One region of the Neptunomonas concharum genome, then DNA from elsewhere that is predicted to be linked to it. Evidence: predicted binding sites of a transcription regulator. Region 1 holds the regulator's gene; the other holds the start of a gene.
What was found. The regulator sigma-54, encoded in region 1, starts transcription at its own class of promoters, with help from an activator protein. The targets are predictions, from matches to a motif close to TGGCACNNNNNTTGCTNT.
Positions count from the first base shown of each region.

Region 2: F0U83_RS03135 (flagellar basal body rod protein FlgF) is a predicted target of sigma-54. The motif match lies at 2,197-2,214, and genes of this name have one in related genera.

Region 1 covers NZ_CP043869.1:2,625,883-2,630,023, forward strand. The annotation lists gene lptA (lipopolysaccharide transport periplasmic protein LptA) at 1-418, shown strand, start outside; gene lptB (LPS export ABC transporter ATP-binding protein) at 421-1,149, shown strand; gene F0U83_RS12420 (RNA polymerase factor sigma-54) at 1,187-2,752, shown strand; gene hpf (ribosome hibernation promoting factor) at 2,797-3,087, shown strand; gene ptsN (PTS IIA-like nitrogen regulatory protein PtsN) at 3,108-3,563, shown strand; gene rapZ (RNase adapter RapZ) at 3,578-4,141, shown strand, end outside.
Region 2 covers NZ_CP043869.1:654,145-658,285, forward strand. The annotation lists gene F0U83_RS03125 (flagellar hook capping FlgD N-terminal domain-containing protein) at 1-87, shown strand, start outside; gene F0U83_RS03130 (flagellar hook-basal body complex protein) at 103-2,148, shown strand; gene F0U83_RS03135 (flagellar basal body rod protein FlgF) at 2,264-3,007, shown strand; gene flgG (flagellar basal-body rod protein FlgG) at 3,024-3,809, shown strand; gene flgH (flagellar basal body L-ring protein FlgH) at 3,827-4,141, shown strand, end outside.

The DNA of each region.
Region 1 (4,141 bases):
GCCGATTCACATCAGTGCTGACGCAGCACAGATCAATGAAAAAACAGGCACCACAACCTACACCGGCAATGTACTCATGAAACAAGGTTCAATGGAGATCAAAGCGGCCCGTATTGATCTCTATCGTGAAAAAGACAGCGTTAGCCGCATTATTGCAAACGGTTCCCCCGCTAATTTCCGACAGCAAGCAGCTGAAGATAAGCCTATTACGGATGCCTTTGGCGAAAAGCTTGATTATTTAATCGCCAAACAGACCATTACGATCACAGGCAATGCAAAAGTCCAACAAGAAAGCGACCAGTTTACCGGTAGTAAAATTGTTTATCAGATGGACAAAGCCATCGTAAATGCCTATAGCGGCGAAGGTAAAACCGGGCAGCGCGTCCAGATGGTTATTCAACCTAAGGCTAAGCCCTAATTATGAGTAAATTGCTTCAAGCTCTGCACTTGGCCAAAGCCTATAAGAAACGCCAGGTTGTTCGCGATGTCTCCTTAGAAGTAAATAGCGGGGAAATTGTAGGGTTGCTGGGTCCAAATGGAGCTGGAAAAACAACCTGTTTTTATATGATTGTAGGCTTAATTCAAGCCAATGATGGAGCCATCCGCATTGGCGATGATGACGTAACCCGTGATCCTATGCACCTTCGTGCAAGGAAAGGGATTGGCTACCTGCCACAAGAAGCGTCTATTTTTCGAAAGCTAAGCGTCAAGGATAACCTGATGGGTATTCTAGAGATGCGAAAAGAGCTGACGCCCTCCCAAAGGGAAACGAAACTCGAAACCTTACTTGAAGAATTCCATATCTCTCATTTGCGAGAAAGCCTAGGTATGAGCTTATCCGGCGGTGAGCGCCGAAGAGTGGAAATCGCACGAGCTCTAGCTTCTGAACCCTCCTTCATTTTGTTAGATGAACCCTTTGCGGGCGTAGATCCAATCTCAGTAAATGATATCAAACAGACTATAAAGCACCTACAATCTAAAGGCATAGGCATATTAATCACAGACCATAATGTTAGAGAAACACTCGATATTTGTGAAAAAGCCTATATTGTAAGTGAAGGGGTAATTTTAGCCCAAGGCACTCCCGCAGAGATACTCGCCAACGATCAGGTGAAAGCGGCCTATTTGGGTGATACCTTCAAACTTTGAGTAGATTGATACCGCTTAGGAGTATTGTTGTAATTTTATGAAGCAGTCATTACAACTTAAAATGGGTCAGCACCTAACAATGCCCCCTCAATTGCAGCAGGCTATTCGCTTACTGCAATTATCGACGCTTGATCTCCAGCAAGAGATCCAAGAAGCGCTCGACAGCAACCCTATGCTTGAGACATCAGAAGAAGCGGATGAGCTTCATGAACAAAGCCAGCCAGAACAGGCGGATAACGCCACTCAATCAGCTGAGCCCGAAACAACCTCTTCGAAAGAGCATACTGATAGCGCTTATGAGGAACCTAGCAACAGCCAAAACGATTCACTTGATGAGTATCAAGAGACAGAAGACTCTTTTGACGATCAGTGGAATGATCGCATCCCAGAAGAGCTTGCTACGGACTCATCATGGGATGATACCTTTCAAGCATCTACCAATTCTGGCAGCACAACCCATAGGGATGAAGACTTGCCCTTTGAGTCCAATGATAGTGCAGAAGAAACCCTTCAGGACCACTTGCTCTGGCAGCTTAATCTTACGCCAATGAGCCCTACGGATCAGATGATCGCCGAGGCGATTATTGACGGTATCGATACCGAAGGCTATCTACGTATTTCATTAGATGAGCTGCTTGAGCATTTCGTCCAAGAAGAATCTGAACTTTTTCAGGATGCTGAATTGGATGAGCTTGAGGCTGTACTGCACCGCATTCAGCAATTTGATCCGCCAGGTGTTGCAGCACGCGATTTAGGTGAGTGCCTGAGCATACAGCTACAGCAATTACCTCCTGACACGCCCCTTTTGAAGCAATCAGTGATGCTTTGTCGCCAATATATACACCTGCTAGGTAGCCGAGACTATAAGCAGTTGATGCGTAAACTGAGGCTAAAAGAGCCGCAACTTCAAGCCATCATTACGCTGATTCAATCGTTAAATCCGCATCCAGGATCTTTTATATCGAACAGTAAAGCCGAGTATGTCATTCCAGATGTATATGTAGAGAAAATTCGTGGTGTATGGACTGTACGACTTAACTCGGAAGCCTCACCTAACTTACAGATAAACACCCGTTATGCAGACCTCATCAGGCGAGCAGACAACAGTGCAGACAATACCTACCTCAAGAGTCATCTGCAGGAAGCTCGCTGGTTTATCAAAAGTTTACAAAGCCGTAATGAAACTTTGTTGAAGGTTTCAAGCCAAATCATTGAAAGACAGTCTGACTTTCTAGACTTCGGCCCAGAAGCGATGAAACCCATGGTTTTACATGACATCGCGGAGGCGGTAGAGATGCATGAATCTACGATATCTCGTGTAACCACTCAAAAATATATGCATACACCTAGAGGGATTTTTGAGCTTAAGTACTTCTTCTCCAGCCACGTTAGCACAAGTGACGGAGGGGCTGCGTCATCCACAGCCATACGCGCAGTCATCAAAAAACTGATAGCCGCTGAAAATCCAACTAAACCTTTAAGTGATAATAAAATAGCCCAACTATTAGATGAAGAAGGTATACAGGTCGCACGGCGAACCATCGCCAAATACCGGGAAGCAATGGGAATTGCGCCTTCAAATGAGAGAAAGCGTCTGATTTAATGAACACACTACGACATACCTGTCGTGTCAAAAGGAGACTTAATATGCAAATCAATATCACTGGCCACCATGTAGAACTGACAGAAGCTTTATCTGAATACGTACACACTAAATTTGAAAAGCTGGAACGCCACTTTGATAACATCACAAACGTTCAAGTGACACTAAGTGTAGATAAATTACGTCAAAAAGCTGAAGCCGATATGCATATTGCAGGTGGGGAAGTATTTGCCACCAGTGAACACGAAGATATGTATGCTGCTATCGACGGTCTCACTGACAAACTCGATCGCCAGATCATCAAGCACAAAGAAAAACTGAAAAGTCACAAATAACCATTAGATTTATAGCACACATGTCCATTATATCTTTGCTATCACCCGAACGAACGCTTCAACATATTGAAGGCGGCAGTAAAAAGCGCATTCTGGAGTTTGTAAGTAACATCATTGCAGAATCAAACGGCAGTATTGTCGCAGAAGATTTATTTAGTGGATTGATAAGCAGAGAAAGGCTGGGCAGCACCGGCATTGGCGAAGGTGTGGCGATCCCACATTGCCGCCTTGCCGGTATTACCGAAGCGATCGGTGCGCTGATCCATTTATCTGAACCCATTGATTTTGATGCGATAGACAATCGCCCCGTAGACCTACTCTTCTTTTTGCTTGTTCCTGAAGAAGCCTGTGAAGAACATCTAAATATTTTAGGGAAACTCGCTGAGTCCTTTAGTCAAGAAGCGATTAGAGAACAACTAAGAAAAGCTGACTCCAATACTCATCTGTTGCAAGTGGCTTCAGAAGTTTTTAACTAAACAGCAGAGTAACAATGAAACTCATCATTATCAGTGGCCGCTCAGGTTCAGGTAAAAGTACAGCCCTTCAGGCACTGGAAGATGTCGGATATTATTGTATCGACAACTTACCTGCCATGCTGATGCCCGATTTAGTCACTCACATGCTAAATGATGATGCGCAGCTCAATAAAATTGCGGTCTGCATTGATGCACGCAACCTGTCCAGCAATCTGGAAAAGGTGCCGCAGATGTGGACATATTTTCGCCAATATCCAGAAATTTCCGTAGAGCTTGTCTACCTAGACGCCTCATACGAAACACTGCTGCAACGTTATAGTTCCACGCGGCGCAGACACCCCATGGCAGAAAGAGTCAGTAATCTTCCTGATGCGATAGAATATGAAAGGAAGTTACTAGAACCTATTACGGACCTTGCTAATATCAGGATAGATACTACCCGTTTATCTATCTATGAACTGAGAGACGCCATTAAGCTACGCGTTGCGGACCGTGCGGAGCAATCACTCTCTCTGCAATTTGAGTCGTTTGGTTTTAAACATGGCGTCCCATTGGATGCAGACATTGTATTTGATATG
Region 2 (4,141 bases), 1.6 Mb from region 1:
GTGTCTTTGGGGCAAAATGGCATTGGAATGAAAGTTAATACAGATGTTGGTGCTGTAAATATCAACGACATCAAGCAGATAGGCTAACGAGAGGATATAGTTATGGCAGGTTTTAATACTGCAGTTACCGGTTTAAAAGCGTCGTCAACTATGCTTGATGTGGCGGGTAACAATATTGCAAACTCAAGTACAGTCGGTTTCAAATCATCCCGTACGGAATTTGGTGATATCTATGCTACGGCAGTAGTTGGTGCCGGTTCCAGTAACACGGCAGGCTCGGGCGTCACGGTATCTGATATCGCTCAGGATTTCAGTGCTGGGACGATTGAATTTACTAATAACAATCTGGATTTGGCGATCAACGGGTCCGGTTTCTTTCAGTTAGATGATGGTCAAGGCGGCGTTACTTACACGCGTGCAGGTGCATTCGAACTGAATAAAGACGGTTTTATCGTATCCAAGAGCGGCAAGTATTTGCAGGGATATGGTTTAGATGGTGAAGGTAACCGTTTGCCTATAGGCGACTTGGCGGTTACACAAAAAGAGAGCCCGCCTAAAGCGACTGAAAGCATGGGTCTATCTTTTAATATCGACTCCAGAGACGATGCTACAACGCTACTCCCTGTCTATGATAAAAATGAACCCTCATCTTTCACCTACAGTACAACGATCCGTTCGTTTGATAGCTTAGGTAATGAACATACCATCAAGTATAATTTTGTAGAGCAGCGACCAGAGCAAGAGTTTCAGCAATACGATACCACCGATGGTGCTGCAATCCGTATTTCCGGAATTGATGTTAATGTGGATGATGCTGCCCCGGCTACCGTAGCGGCACCTTTTGAAGTCGTGACGACAACGGCTGGAAGCGGTTCACAAGAGATTTGGCGTTTATCCGGAGCGAAGCTTGCTGAGCTACAACAAGCGGATCCGCGTATTTTCGCAGTTGAGTTCTATCCAGATGCGGCAAACGCACCGGCAGGAACGCTAAGGGTATTACGCGCGGCTGACTCATTAGGTTATGGTGAGCTATCCGTTACTGACCAAGCGGCCACTCCAGTTGCCTTGACACCGGCAACGATCCAGCCTGAAGGGTTTGTAGATAGTAACGAGAAACACTTCTTTGAGTTTGCCTCAACAACCTACCCTGCCCAGACCCAGTTCACCGTTGAAGTATCCGGTGTGCCGGTGACCTTTACGACAGGACAAAATGTATGGTCCCCCGAACAGATGGCACTGGCTATCCGTGATCGAGAGTCAGAAATCATAGAGGCTAACCCCCTAATTAAGTCCATCAGCTTTGATGCGACTCAGGGTGCGAATGGTGCTTTGCGCATTGAATACAAACCTGAAGTTGATCCAGATAATTTAGGTCCATCAACGCTGTTAGTTAAAGATGACACCGGCAACCAGCTGTTTGATGGTGCTAATGTGGATGCGCAGGGCTTCCAGAATACAGATTTCCGCGTTGAAGGGGATAATTCCTACAACGGTGTGTATCGTATGTACGCTTACCTTAACGGTGAAGAAGCGTTAGATATCGGTAAGGTACAGGATCCTGGGTTTGGTACCAGCACGGAACCTGGTCCCGTGATTATTAAGTTTGACTCCACTAATGGTTTGTTATCGGGTATTAATGGTCAGGAAGTACGTGCAGGATCTGCTGTCCCAACACTGACTATCCAGGGCGCTGACCCAGCTGATCCGAATAAAGAGATTAAGTTGGATATTGCCGGGTCTACACAATTTGCTTCTGCTTCTATCATCAAATCCTCAGTACAGGATGGCTATACTAAAGGTGATTTGATTGGGGTATCTTTCGGCGCAAATGGTGAGATGATGGCTTCCTTTAGCAACGGTGAAAACCAAGCTCTAGGAATTGTCGCGATGGCAACTTTCGAAAACCAATCAGGTTTGCAGCCTAGTGGTGATACGGAGTGGACAGCTACGCTGACGTCAGGTAACGCTATCCTCAACCCGCCGGGCACAGGTCTAAATGGCTTGCTGCGTTCGGCCGCGCTGGAGCAATCTAATGTGGATCTATCTGCCGAGCTAGTCAAGTTGATCGAAGCGCAGAGGAACTTCCAGGCGAACTCTAAAACACTGGAAACATTGAACACAGTGACTCAGTCAATTCTTCAGATTTAATGGTTAATTTGTTCTAGGAAAGAGAGCCGCTTTAGCGGCTCTTTTTTTTGGCATATGGATTGCAATAGCTTGAGGTATTAATAAAACGGCAAATCAAGAGAGTCAGGTAAACGGTATGGATAAAGTTGTTTTTGTCGCCATGAGTGGGGCCCGCGAGAATATGCTGGCTCAACAGGCCCATGCAAATAATTTGGCGAACTCGAATACGACTGGGTTTAAGACTGACTTGGCTCAAGCCCGTGCTATGCAAGTGTTTGGAGAGGGGCTGCCTTCGCGCGTTTATGCGATGACTGAGCGCCCAGCGACGGATACCACGACAGGTACTTTTATAGAAACCGGCAGATCTTTGGATATTGCCGTAGAAGATGGTGGATGGTTGGCGGTGATAGGTGCTGATGGTAATGAAGCCTATACCCGTGCGGGGGAGCTGCAGATCAATGCCGCTAATCAGTTGGTTACAGGCAGTGGATTGCCGGTTATGGGTAATGGTGGGATTCCTATTGTTATACCGCCAGCAGAGCAGATTGATATTGGTACGGATGGCACGATTACCATCCGCCCGTTAGGCGAAGCAGCCGCTGAACTCGCCATAATAGATCGTATTAAAGTCGTCAATTTGGATAAGCAGACAAGTTATAAAGGCGCTGATGGTTTAATGCATGTCGATGGTAATTTGCCACAACCACCGGATTTAAATATCAGACTGCGTTCTGGATATCTTGAGTCCAGTAATGTCAATGCTGTCCATGAACTGACGAGTATTATCAGTTTGTCGAGGCAGTTTGAAATGAATATAAAAATGATGAAGAACGCCGAAGAGAACTCAACAGCGGCAACTAAAATTCTTCAGTTAGGTTAAGTGTAGGGGATAACGTATGCACGGCGCATTATTTGTAGCAAAAACTGGTTTATCTGCTCAAGATACCTCGTTAAAAGTAACGGCGAATAACCTAGCCAACGTAAGCACAGTCGGGTTTAAAAAGGATCGTGCGGTCTTTGAGGATCTACTGTATCAAATCAAACGACAGCCAGGTGCTGATTCTACACAAGAGACCCAGTTGCCGTCAGGTTTACAGCTCGGCAATGGTGTCAGAATCGTAGGTACTCAGAAGTTATTTCAAACGGGTGAAATTCAGGTTACTGAGGAACCTTTTGATGTGGCGATCAGCGGCCGGGGTTTCTTTCAAGTTACGATGCCCAATGGGGATTTTGGCTATACCCGAAACGGTCAATTCCACTTGAATGGTGATAATGAGCTGGTGACGGCTGAAGGTTATTTGTTGGAGCCTGCTATTACTCTGCCTGCCGAAGTTCAGACCTTTACGGTTGGCGTCGATGGTATCGTCGAGGTGGTTGTAGCAGGTGATCCAAACCCAATACAGATTGCTCAGTTAGAGATTGCTGACTTTGTGAACCCCGCCGGTTTGCAAGCGATAGGTCAAAACCTATTCACCGAAACAGCAGCTAGTGGCGCACCACAGGTAGCTGCTCCTGGCGAAGCGGGGACAGGTATTGTTCGCCAAGGGATGTTAGAAGCGTCGAATGTTAATGCGGTTGAAGAGTTGGTCAATATGATTACGACGCAAAGAGCATATGAGATTAACTCTAAAGTGATCTCGACTGCAGATGAGATGCTCTCATTTGTAACACAGCAGCTTTAAATATAGGTAGGTTGAAAATGTCACTTCGGTTTGTTTTCTTAATGGTTGCTGCATCGATCTTAGTGGGGTGTGTCAATAAACCTGTGCAACCGAATCGACCGTATTACGCACCGGTAGCTCCTCAGCAGTTACAGCAACCAAAACCGGTTAACGGTGCCATTTTTAACGCCTCTACGAGTATGAATATCTACAGTGATGGGCGCGCCCATCGTGTCGGGGATATCATTACTATTGTATTAAGCGAACAGACGCAATCCTCGAAAACTGCGAAAACCACAGCAGACAAAACCAGTAATGTGAACTTGCCTCAGGCAACCGTTTTGGGGAATCCC